DNA from 3 places in the Bartonella sp. HY328 genome. Region 2 is predicted to be linked to each of the others. Evidence: predicted binding sites of a transcription regulator. Region 2 holds the regulator's gene; each other region holds the start of a gene.
What was found. The regulator PhoB, encoded in region 2, activates phosphate uptake and scavenging genes when phosphate is short. The targets are predictions, from matches to a motif close to TGTCATNNANCTGTCAT.

Region 1 (4,275 bases), 470 kb from region 2:
TGACCACATCGGCAGCACTCACGCCTTTTTGTGACATACGCATATCAAGGGGGCCATCTTTTTGAAAAGAAAATCCGCGCTCTGCTTCATCGATTTGCATAGATGACACACCAATATCAAGGACGACTGCGTCAACCTTTTCATCAATGACTTGCGCCATATTCGAAAAAGCTGTTTCAATTAAAGTGAGCCGGCCCTTATATTGATCTAGCAATGGCTTTGCACCAGCAATGGCATTAGGATCACGGTCAAGAGCAATTACATGAGCGCCTTTTTCCAAAAAGCCACGCGAATAACCGCCTGCTCCAAAGGTTCCATCGACAATAATTGCCCCATCAAGCGGCTCAACACTGTCACAAACTTCCCCGAGCATTACAGGTATATGGCGCTCATAACCTTCAGTCATCTTTTGCCTTCATCGCTTTTCAAAATCAAACAGCCAAGAAAAACCAAGCCACCAAGCCAGTTGATTGGTTTATACCAAGCTGATTTGGTTGCATTTTGCGCCATTATGCTTAACGAATTATTAGAAAGACCATGAAAAACATTAATTTTTCATAATTAATTGGCCAGTTCTGTTTTCATATCGCGATGTGACACAAAACGCTTTGTCTTACTTGCGTTACGATTTACAAATTATCAATAAAACCTAAAGATTGTGTGAAGTTGCACTAAGGCCGTCATAGAATTATTGAAGGCAGAAAAAAATGCTTTGCCAACGTAATTGGCAAAGCACAAGAATTTAAATTATTTTTGTATTATTTGGGTTTATGGATTATTTGGCTGCGAGAAAATCCTTAACATCCAGCAAGATAAATTCATTATCATCTGCTTTGCCAAATTGCCGGCCGGTAGAAAATGGATAATTATTGTCATTGGCAATAATGATAGTGCTATCATCAATCATATCGACATTTTCAATAGTGACGAATGGGAAGTTTAAAACACCGTCAACGACACCAGTTCGACCTTTTTTGTTCGGATCTTTAATATCCATCAAATCAATATATCCGATTTTTTTAACCACTCCCTCTTTATCGAGCTGATTAATATCAACCAAATAAACTCGCTTAAATGCAGCTGGCTTTTCGTTTCGGCTATCACGCGGATCGCCTTCAAAGCTATCACGTTCAATAATAAGTCCACGATTTTCATCGATCATATTAAAGTCACCAATCGCATGAGTGGCATCTTCAAGCGGATAATAGCGAATTTTATCTGACCATTTACTGGAGTTTGGATCAAATTCAAACATACGTAATACTGTATGGCCGCTTTTTTGTTCAAACTCTTTACTCTCTTCAAGATAAAATGGCTTTTCAAGCAATGGATAGAGCGTCTTATTATCCACGCTCAGTGCCATGCCCTCATATCCACCAGAGCGGCCAGTATTAATACCCTTAATAGCATCGCCTTGCGGGGCAACTTTAACGAATGGATTATCGGGGGATTTATGCTCAACGCCGCCAACTTCGGTGGCAAAAACATCGAGAACAACACCATTTTTATCTAATTTGATAAGATATGGACCAAATTCTTCACCAATCCAGAATGTATCACCAATATATTGAATGGATTCGGGATCAAAATCAGCACCAGTCAAATAACGCTCGCTGGTATTTTCGTTGGTAATTGGAAATGGCACAACCCGATTAGGATCTTTTAAAAAGATCGTTTTTTCAACTGCTGGGCGCCCTTGTTGCCAATCAATTTTGATAAAATGGAACATAAGCATAGCGTCACTTGAATTTGCACGTGTGCCAAAACCATTATCGGTTAGCACCAAGAAACGATTATCGCCCAATGCGCGAATACCTGAAAAGCCTTGTATCGCCTGCCCTGCAAAGGGAACAGCTAAACCACTTGCTGGTACTATATCACTGTTTAGAACTTCATTACGGCTGCCATTAATAAAACGCCCAGCAGCATTAAGCGCGCGCGGTGCATTGACAGGTGGCACTGTAAAGGTTTGAGCTGGCAAAATTGCATGTTCTTTTAACACCGCATCAAATTTTACAGCCTCCGATTGCGCGCTAGTAATAGCAACAACAGAACATGCCAAAACCAATGACCACTTTTTTAAAAATTGCATAATAACTCCACTTTAATAGACAAGTAAACAATAGCCAATATTGCTTGTGTTTAGAGCTTTCCGGCAAAGGAGCATAAAAACAAACCCATTGAACTGCTTTTTCGTTTTCTTGAGAATAAAGTTGGCTGGTCTAAAAACCTTAGATAAAGCAAAACACATTGCTATGCTTAACCAAACCACTCCACTCAAAATAACATTTATGTGAACATGGAGGGTTTAAGTGCCTTTGATTACAGTGTTATGACACTAAAAAAAAGATAAAGGTAAAAAACAGATTTTTAATTTAAACCTTTGCTATTTTAACCAGCAACGGGTTTGCCTATTGTGGTATTCGCACTTTATATTGCCAAGCTGATCTATCATATCCAACTGGATTTTATGATTAAGTTCATAAGGATAGCTGGCTGCATAGATTTTATTGGGATAGAAATCATCGATTATTTTATAAATCCTGTTAAAATTGAGACTATCCTTTGCAATTATACTAAGCGCACATAGGCTTGCAAATGAATTGCCGCCTAAAAATCTGTTACTGTTTTTATCTGACGTAATATTTGCAACAAGAACGGGAAGAACACCATCACCCATTTTTCCCAAACTTGCTAATTTTTCTGTAACTTCAAAATCCACTTTAGAAGGAGCTGCCATCTTATCGGTAGTGCAGCTACTAAAGCTATTTGGAATAGCATCAAAGAGCTTATTAACATTTGCTTCAATAGTATTATTTTCAGCAAAGCTTGGCACAATCAAACATTGTTGTGCAATAACTATCATGAGTATTTTTCTAAATAGACTTTGCCTAAAATAGCGCATTACCCGCCCAAAGATTTTGAATAGATTTAATCTCTTATATAAATGTCTTTAAATAGCTAGGGTTAGAACCTATTAATCACAAAATGTTATTTTGATTTCTGTCGAAATTATGTCTTTGATGCAAAAAAGCAAAACAAGATGATGAGTAAGATGCAAAAAATAGAAAATATCAATCATTCTACCACCATTCACAATGTCGATGATGGTGTATTACCGGCGACAAAAGCTTTTCATCGCATAAGTCTTGCCATGTTTTTTGCTGGCTTTGTCACCTTTTCCCTGCTTTATTGTGTACAACCTTTATTACCATCCTTTGCTAGTCACTTTCATGTAACGCCAGCGGAAAGCTCGCTTGCTTTATCGCTGTCAACCGGATTTTTGGCTTTTTCCATTTTACTATCCAGTGCTTTTTCAGAAGCTCTAGGGCGGCGTGGTCTTATGGCGTGTTCTATGCTTGGAGCCGCGCTTTGTAATCTAGCTGCTGCCTTTGCCCCAAGCTGGCATTGGTTACTTGTAGCACGCGCTTTAGAAGGCATCATGCTTGGTGGCGTTCCTGCCGTTGCCATGGCCTATTTAGCAGAAGAAATTTCGCCCAAAGGTCTTGGAAAAATTATGGGCCTATATGTTGGTGGTACCGCTTTTGGTGGCATGATGGGTCGTGTTGGCATGGGTATTTTGATTGAATGGTTTGATTGGCATGGGGCGCTTGCAATTATCGGTGTTGTTGATCTTATTGCCGCGATAATTTTTTATCTGCTTTTACCCAAGCCGCACCATTTTATTCGCCACAAGGGATTTGATGTGCGCCATCATATTCATGCTTGGTTTGGTCATATTGGCTCAATGCGACTATTATTGATTTTTTGCTACATATTTTTAATTTTTGGTGTTTTTGTTGCCATTTTAAATTATGCCAATTTTCGTTTATCCGCACCGCCATTTAACCTTAGCCCTACGCAGATAGGTTTTGTCTTTTTAAGTTTTATCGCTGGTATGATTGTGTCACCCATCGCAGGTAGTCTTACCGAGAAATATCAACGCAGTAATTTGCTTATTGCAGCAGTTTTGATATTATTCTTAGGGCTTATTTGTACCTTAAGCACATCTTTAATATGGTTTATAACCGGCATTACATTAATAACTATTGGCTTTTTTACTGCCCATTCGGTTGCAAGTGCTTGGGTTGGACGAATAGCTGTTGGCGCGAAAGGGCATGCATCAGCACTTTATCTTTTGTTCTATTATATGGGATCAAGCTTTATCGGTGCCTTTGGTGGCTGGTTTTGGTTTAAAGGTGGCTGGACAACGGTTATTATTTTTACAAGCTGCCTGCTTTTGCTTGCTTTAATCATATGTTTTTACTTAAAAAA
Region 2 (4,275 bases):
AACCAATGCAGGGCATTTTTTATTTGACATATAGATGTAACGCTCTTTTTATATATTATGACAATAAGCATTTTTAGAGGGGATCAATCATGAGCCATAAACCACAATTTTTGAAAGATAGTAAAGTTTGCAATTTGATATTTTTAGCCAATGATCTTGATGAAACACAAAAATTTTATGAAGATATTTTGGGGCTAAAAGTCACCCGCTTTACAGATGAAGACGAAGTCTTTTTAATTATTAATCAAAATGACGGCGTTGAGCTGGTTTTCTTTGAAGGTGAAGTTGAAGGCTCGACTTTTCCGGTTACGGTTTTTAACTTACCCAATGGTGGGATTAATAAGATTGTCGATGGCTTGGAGCAGGCAGGCATTACTATTATTAATGGTGTTTCGCCAGTTCCAGGCGGTTTATCTGCCGATTTTGAAGATTGTAATGGTTATGTTCTATCGGTCTGCCAAAGCGAAGACCAACCATTATAAAAACCCATTATAGCTATCAAGTCGAAAAATAATGATGCCCAAAATTACCATGTTGGCATTTTCTAGAGTTTTTAATGATTTCATATAAAATCAAAAGAAAACATAAAAGGGCGCTTAAAGCGCCCTTTTAAAAATAAATTACGATTATGCTTTAAGTCTATTGGTTTTGCTGCCGTAATAGCATCGCACCGATGACATCAGCATGACGGGCTTCAGGAATTGCATAGCCAAGAGCCACAGTTTCCTCATGCTCGGCACGCGGTGATGGTACTGGCACAGGAACATGCTCAATCATTGCTGCAACTGCATCATTATGGACTGCAGGAGTTTGTAATTGATTAATGGTTGGTGCAGCTTCACGCATAGCAACTTGCTGCATAGTAACCGGCTTAGCTGTTTCAATATTTTGTGCAACTGAAATTGCTTCACTGCGTGTTTCAGCTTCCTGACGGATAACGCGGTCAAATTTCGGTGCCGCACCACTCTTTTCTTGAGCAAAGGCCAAGGCAACATTATAAGGTTGATCATTAACTGCAAGCTGCAAATTGCCATCGCGGCCACGTTTTTCGTAAAACGCATTGCCACCAGCAACCAAAGTGTAATGCATGTTGCGATAAGGGAATTTAAGACCAGCAGTATGAAAGAACATAGCATTCTTCAATTTTGGGTGACGTTCGCCGCGCAATACTGCATCTGCAGCAGCTTGAACATCAGGCATAGCCTTGGAATTCATGGGGCGGGTTAATACACCTGGTGCAAATTGCTTGGGTTGGCCAACCACACCACAAATTGTCTTAGGGTAATGACTTGAATTAACGCGGTTCATAACCACAGTACCAACAGCAATCATACCTTCGCGGCTAGAACGGTTCGCCTCAAAGAACATTGCACGCTCTAAGCAAGTGCGCTCACTTAATGGGTAAGAATAGGTCTTTTCACCACCAAGGCTTGCAATACTCTTACCACTATTGGAACAACCTGTAACAACAAGCGGAGCAAGCAATACTCCAACCAGTGCCATCCATTTCGCTTTAATTGAAAACCGCAATAGACTTCTCACTCTTTAATTTATCCAAGGCATAGCGCCGGATTACACAATCGTAATATATATGGCGAAAAAAAGGCAAATTGGCAATTTTGTCACAAAAACCACCAAATCAGCGCAATATAATCGCTTTATACGCAATTTTGGCCTTATGTTCCTAAATAAAAGTTAATGACAGCACTGTGCTGCAAAACCAACACTAAAACATGTTCTTATGTTTAAGAAAGAGTTAACATCCACAAATTTAATCGAATTCTAAAACAAATTTTACAGTTTTAACGCATCAAATCTGCTTCCTAAACTATTATCCAAATGAATAGCCAGTACCACGCACTGTGCGAATAAGATCTTTTTCACCAATATTAATTGCTTTACGCAAGCGGCGAATATGAACATCAACCGTACGGTCATCAACAAAATTATCATTGCCCCATACCGCATCTAATAATTGGGTACGAGTGAAAACGCGGCCCGGAGCCATCATAAAAAACTCAAGCAAGCGAAATTCAGTCGGCCCAAGCTTTACTTCAACATCCTTGTAGAAAACACGGTGTTGTTGCCGATCAAGAGTTAAGTCATTATTCGATAAAACATGGGCCAAAGTACTTGGATTAACACGGCGCAAGAGTGCCTTAACACGTGCCATCAATTCGGGAATTGAAAAAGGCTTGGTGACATAATCATCGGCACCAACAGATAAACCGCGTATACGCTCATTTTCTTCACCACGCGCCGTCAACATGATAATCGGTAAATGGGCAGTGGAATCGCGCTGGCGCAAGCGGCGGCATAATTCTATGCCTGATAGGCCCGGTAGCATCCAATCCAATAAAACAAGGTCAGGTCGGTTTTCCTCCAACTCAAACTCCGCATCATCACCCCGCATAATGACCCGCACCTTATAGCCCTCAGCCTCAAGATTATAACGCAACAATATTGTTAGTGCATCCTCATCTTCAACAACTGCAACTTCTGGTACTCGTGCCATATTTTCTACGTCCCTCACAAAAAACCATGAGTGGTTAATCAAACGTCCAATAATCCTATGCCAAATATAATTTATCACAGGCAAATATGCTGTGACATGCCATAGCACCATTGTTCGTGATCACCCCATGGTTATCACGTCTAAAAAATCTAATCATTTCGGCCTATCAAGGGTGAATATTCATGCAAATATTTTTAACAAGCTGATATATTGAATTGTCACCCTTAATTCTTAATTGGGGGAGATCCCCTCCCTCAAACCAAAGTCTTATTTATGGTCCAATTCTTCCGTCACCAAAGTGTGGGTTAAATCTTCCCGATGTCGCTCACTACTTGGATAATTACCACTAATAATATAATGTACGGTTTCAGCAATATTAGTTGCATGGTCGCCAATGCGCTCAATATTCTTGGCACAGAATAATAAATGCGTACAAGCCGTGATATTGCGCGGATCTTCCATCATATAGGTCAATAATTCACGGAACAAGGATGTATAGATAGCATCCAGTTCCTCGTCTTTCTTGCGCACAATATCAATGCGCTCAAGCGAGCGCATTGAGTAGGCATCAAGGACTTCTTTCAGCTGGTTTACAGCCAGAGACGCAAAGTTTTCGAGACCACGATAAAACGAAGTTGGCTGACGATTTTCAGAAATGGCTGCAGCACGCTTACCAATATTCTTGGCCATGTCACCAACGCGCTCTAAGTCAGCTGCGATGCGGATAGCGCCAACAACTTCACGCAAATCGATCGCCATTGGCTGGCGTTTAGCAATGATTGTTACTGCACGTTCATCAATTTCGCGTTCAGCTTCATCAAGAATACGATCTTCTGCTACAACCTCATCAGCAAGCATTAAGTCATCACGAATAATAGCATCGACCGAGCGTTCCACCATGCGTTCCGCATAGCCACCCATCTCGCCAATTCGTTGGGTTAAATACTGCAATTCTTCATCGAAAGAGCGAACAATATGCGTAGGCATGAGCTTTATCCCTTATAAATCAGCCGAAACGGCCCGTAATATAATCTTGAGTCCGTTGTTCCTTAGGTGATGTAAACATCATCTCAGTTTCACCAACCTCAACCAAGTCACCCAAATGGAACATTGCAGTAAATTGCGAAACACGTGCTGCCTGCTGCATGGAATGCGTCACAATAACAATTGTATAATTTTGGCGCAAATCGTCAATGAGCTCTTCAATACGCGCCGTTGCAATCGGATCCAACGCCGAGCATGGCTCATCCATCAAAATGACTTCAGGGCTAACGGCAATAGCGCGAGCTATGCAAAGGCGCTGTTGTTGACCACCAGATAGCCCTGTTCCTGCTTCCTTTAAGCGATCTTTAACTTCACCAAAAAGCCCTGCTTTAATAAGACTTTTTTCAACGATTTCATCAAGCTCGGCTGCATTTTTCGCTAAACCATGAATACGTGGGCCATAGGCCACATTTTCATAAATGGATTTTGGAAAAGGGTTTGGTTTTTGGAACACCATACCAACCCTTGCACGTAGTTCAACAACATCAATGCTTGGATCGTAAATATCCTCATTATCAAGGGTTAAAAGACCCGTTACTCGCGCACCTTCAATCGTATCATTCATACGATTAAGGCAACGAAGAAATGTTGATTTACCGCAACCTGATGGCCCAATCAAAGCCGTGACCATGTTTTCAGGCACATCAAGATTTACGCCGTGTAACGCTTCCTTATCGCCATAAAAAACCCGCACATCTTGTCCACGCATTTTGATA
Region 3 (4,275 bases), 250 kb from region 2:
ATTAGTAAGGGTGCGCACCATCGGTTCTTGGCCGATAAGATCAGAAAAATCTTGCGGACGATATTTGCGGGCAAGAACGCGATAAGCTTGTTCTGCCGTATTATTGTCCATGCTATCAATCCAAATATCTGAAAAAAGGTTGGCTAAAATATTTCTAGATTTATGGCATTTTGCCAACAGCTTTGCAATTTATTTATTTGCAAAAAAATTGCGATTTACACAGCCGAAATATCCAAATCCAATATGGTAAATGATGAGCTGCAAAGCTTAAAACAGGTGGGAAACTGGCTCGGTGACCCGACCCAGATTCGTTAGGGCTGCTTCCTTCCGGACCTGACCCGATTGGCGAGTGGTTCGTCCACCACCAGCTTCCCACTTGTCATATCGTCAATTTAAGCGCAAAAAGCAAGTATTGATTTTTAAAAAATGGTAAGAAAATACAATGAATAGTCAATTTTCTCTTGATAATCGCTTAGAAAACGACACAAAACTGATCTGTTCCATGAATATTTGCGATTTACGCCTGCTAGATGATAGCCGTTGGCCATGGTTGGTTCTTATTCCAAGAATCGCTAATGCTGTGGAATTGCATATGCTGGATGCGCAAAGCCAAAGCGCAATTTTTGCAGAAATAATGAGTGTATCGCAAGCTTTGCATAAAATTTTTCCCAATACAAAAATTAATACTGGTGCGCTTGGTAATATGGTGCGGCAATTGCATATTCACATTATTGCACGCTGTGAAAATGATGCAAATTGGCCAGGGCCAGTTTGGGGCGTTGCAGGAAAAACAGCTTATGATGATGAGGCTGCCTTTACTATAATGGATAAAATCAAACATGCTTTAGGGAATGATGAGCTTAATTAAAAAAGAAAAATAAAGTTACGGTAAAGCTAAAAAAGGCAAAAATTATATGATTTTAAGTAGATTTTACAGGAGGTTAATCTATTTTTAGAAAACCCGATTAACCTATTTAATAGCTTTTAAATATCGATCATTTTAAAAAGTTTGTCTTTGCTGATGAAATTTTTAAATGCTGACATATGTAGAATAGAACGAGCAAACACAAGATGCTTTGTTCTGTAAATTCTGTTCATCTGTGCTTAGGATCAAATAGGCTTATTTAGTTTAGCCTGTAGACGTCAAGGCATTCTTTTATTTGTAATATTGCAGTTTTCGGGGGAATGATATGCCAGCACCAATTTCTTTTTCAAATATTGCTTTTACTGGTAATCCAATTATCCGCGATTCTGAAAAGCGCAGCGATGATTGTGTGGAGCTTGCGCTAAAAACTGCCGAAAGCTTAATAATATTGTTTGTAAATGGTCTTGTCGTACAAAAGGAAGATACGCCATTACTTGCTCTTGACGAAGTCCAGCAATTTGATCCCGATTGGAAAAGTGCCGTTTATCTTGGACAATATCGTGGCCGTTCGGTTCTTGCTGCCCATAGTGATATCCAGATTGATGATTTAACCGAGCCGTTTATTGCCAGTAATTTACGTGGTCTTTATGCGGATACAAAAATTGCGGCACCTTTCGTTGGTGCTTTGGCGCAAGCCTCATCCTTATTAAATTGGCATGATAATAATGGTTTTTGCGCGCGCTGTGGTGGTGAAACGGTGATGCGCGGCGGTGGCAATCGGCGTAGTTGTAGTAGCTGCGGTGCTGAGCATTTCCCACGTGTTGACCCTATTGCAATTATGTTGGTAACGCGCCGGGATAAATGTCTTTTAGCCCATAATCATAATTTCACCGAAAAGCGTTATTCTTGCTTAGCTGGTTTTGTTGAGCAGGGCGAAACCTTTGAAGCAGCCGTGCGGCGAGAAGTATTTGAAGAAGTGCGGGTTAAAATCGGTGAGGTTACCTATATTGCAAGCCAGCCATGGCCTTTTCCGCAAGCCTTAATGCTTGGCAGTTTTGCTGATGCCCTTAATGATGATATTTTCATTGATGATAGTGAAATAGCCTCGGCTCAATGGTTTGATCGTGCAGAAGTAAATAGCATGCTACTTGAAAAACATCCGCAAGGTTTTAACTTGCCACCTATAGGCTCCATTGCCAGTTACCTTATTCGCCGTTGGTTACATAAATTTACTAAAGGTAAAGTTTAGAGGCCCTATCGACAGCAGATACGTAAAGATTTAAGATGCTTGGTTTATTAAGACACCTAACGAATTAGGGGCTGCCCCTAATTTAACGCTTGTTCTATCGCGCCTGTGTTTTGTCATGAAACTGCAATGTCATGACGATAACACTTAATGGTATTTAGAATGACGAGGTCGTTATGTTAAAAATTTTTCGTATTTGCGCAATTGGGGCGCTGGTTTCTATGTCTGCTTTATCTGCTTTTGCACAAGTGCATCTTGATCACTTACCGCAAAGTGACAAGGTTCCAGACGAATTTGTCGCTGTTATTGAAATACCGCAGGGCAGTAATGTAAAATATGAAATTGATAAGGAAAGCGGGCTTATTTTTGTTGACCGCTTCCAATCTATGCCTGTGGTTTATCCTGCCAATTATGGTTCAGTGCCAAGCAGTCTTGCTGGTGATGGTGATCCTCTTGACGTCATTGTTTATACTCGCAGCCCAATTATGCCAGGTGCAGCCATTAAAGTACGCCCGATAGGCATGTTAAAAATGATTGATGGCGGCGAAACTGATGATAAGATCGTTGCGGTGCCAACATCAAAAATTGATCCAACCTATGACACTATAAAAGAGCTTAAAGACTTACCAGAAATTGAAGTTTTACGGCTTGAGCAATTTTTCGCCATTTACAAGAATTTACCCGAAGGGCGTAAAAAAGTTGAGTTAAATGGCTTTGAGGATGCGGCTGCGGCTCGTATAGCGATTAAAACCGCTGTCGATGCCTACAAGGAAAAAAATACCGCGCATTAGAGCGCATTTCGATCTGATTGAATCAGATCGGCGCTCTAATCCATTGTTTACACCGCGTTTTTATCCAAAAACCGCTTCACACTTTTCGGAAAACGCTCTAAGCTTAGCAATAGCAAACTATAGGAAAAAATAAAAAGCGCTTATGTGAAACAAACACAAGCGCTTTATTTATGCATTAATGTTTAACTCTTAATCAAGAGTGAAGTCAAAACGGTAGCTACCTGATACACCAACGGTGAATTGGTTTTTAGAGCCGCGCTGCTTAACAAGGCTAGAATCGGCCGCAGGACCGGTTAAACGATCATATTCAGCAAAAAGACTGGTGGTGATCTTGTCAGTGGTTTTCCAAGTCACCGCACCGCCAGCACCAACTGAGCCAATGCCGCCTTTTGGATTATAAGGCTTGAGGCCGGTTAATGGTGCGCGAATTTCATCTACACCATAAAACGCTTCATAATAATCTTTTGAAGCAACAAACATTCTTGGGCCGGCTGAAACGCGAACGGTTGGCGTAACATCGTGGAAAGCATCAACGGCGATATCAGCAACAACCCCTTGGTGAGAGCGAATACCGTGGCGCACTTCAACACGCGCGCGCATCCAATCAACAGGATAAAGCTCAGCGAAAAGACCTGCTTCACCGCCGAGTTTAACACGTTTCATACCCTTTAGATCATCCGATGTGCCGCCATCACGCTGCCAAATAATCTTACCAACAATACCAGCATTAAATGGACCCGAAGAAATGAGACCAAAGGAAGGATTATCATTACGTGAGGAAAAGCGCGCCTCAGAACCGGTGCGGCCAATTGAAAAAATCGGCGCAAATTTAAATTCGTTCTTAGAATCACCTTCATAGCTGGGGGCACTATAAGCCGAACCACCTAAGGTAAGGGACCAGTTACCAGACCAAAAATGTGCTTTTTCTTGCGGCATAGCAATGCCATCATTATAGCCACTGCTATTATTACTATAGCCGTTATTATTGTAACTATTGCCGCTATTATAATCGGCAGCCATAGCGGGTAGCGCGGCAAATGATGCGGCTGATAAAAGTGCAGCAGTAATTATTTTTTTTGTGCCGCTTCGTAAGTGATGACCTAAAAACACGTTATAAAACTCCAATATAAACCCCGCCTTGTTTTCACGATTCCGGTGGTCAAGATTAACCATATTACCTGAAAGTCAAAAAGAAAACACCATCATTGTCGGCAATAAGTGTAAAATTTGATTTAAATAATGAAATCAAGTTTCATATTTTAAGCCGAAAAGTGTTTTCTTTTATTTTATGGTTTCCAAGGGGTTAAAATTATTTTTCAAGCTACGCAACAAACCAAATTATAAATAAGCAACGGCAACATCAGTTTGTAAGT

Region 1: a site for PhoB is predicted at 2,322-2,338, ahead of N5852_RS04435 (esterase-like activity of phytase family protein). Genes of this name have one in related genera too.
Region 3: a site for PhoB is predicted at 2,226-2,242, ahead of N5852_RS01425 (inorganic diphosphatase). Genes of this name have one in related genera too.

The regions. Positions count from the first base shown of each region.
Region 1 is NZ_CP104883.1:1,065,235-1,069,509, reverse strand. Features, by position in the region: gene rsmH (16S rRNA (cytosine(1402)-N(4))-methyltransferase RsmH) at 1-406, opposite strand, end outside; gene N5852_RS04435 (esterase-like activity of phytase family protein) at 776-2,092, opposite strand; gene N5852_RS04430 (hypothetical protein) at 2,387-2,866, opposite strand; gene N5852_RS04425 (MFS transporter) at 3,056-4,275, shown strand, end outside.
Region 2 is NZ_CP104883.1:594,247-598,521, reverse strand. Features, by position in the region: gene N5852_RS02470 (VOC family protein) at 90-482, shown strand; gene N5852_RS02465 (cell wall hydrolase) at 640-1,503, opposite strand; gene phoB (phosphate regulon transcriptional regulator PhoB) at 1,832-2,515, opposite strand; gene phoU (phosphate signaling complex protein PhoU) at 2,783-3,502, opposite strand; gene pstB (phosphate ABC transporter ATP-binding protein PstB) at 3,522-4,275, opposite strand, start outside.
Region 3 is NZ_CP104883.1:349,068-353,342, forward strand. Features, by position in the region: gene N5852_RS01405 (DNA polymerase III subunit gamma/tau) at 1-111, opposite strand, end outside; RNA gene ffs (signal recognition particle sRNA small type) at 277-373, opposite strand; gene N5852_RS01415 (HIT domain-containing protein) at 443-868, shown strand; gene nudC (NAD(+) diphosphatase) at 1,191-2,114, shown strand; gene N5852_RS01425 (inorganic diphosphatase) at 2,288-2,902, shown strand; gene N5852_RS01430 (MipA/OmpV family protein) at 3,092-3,838, opposite strand.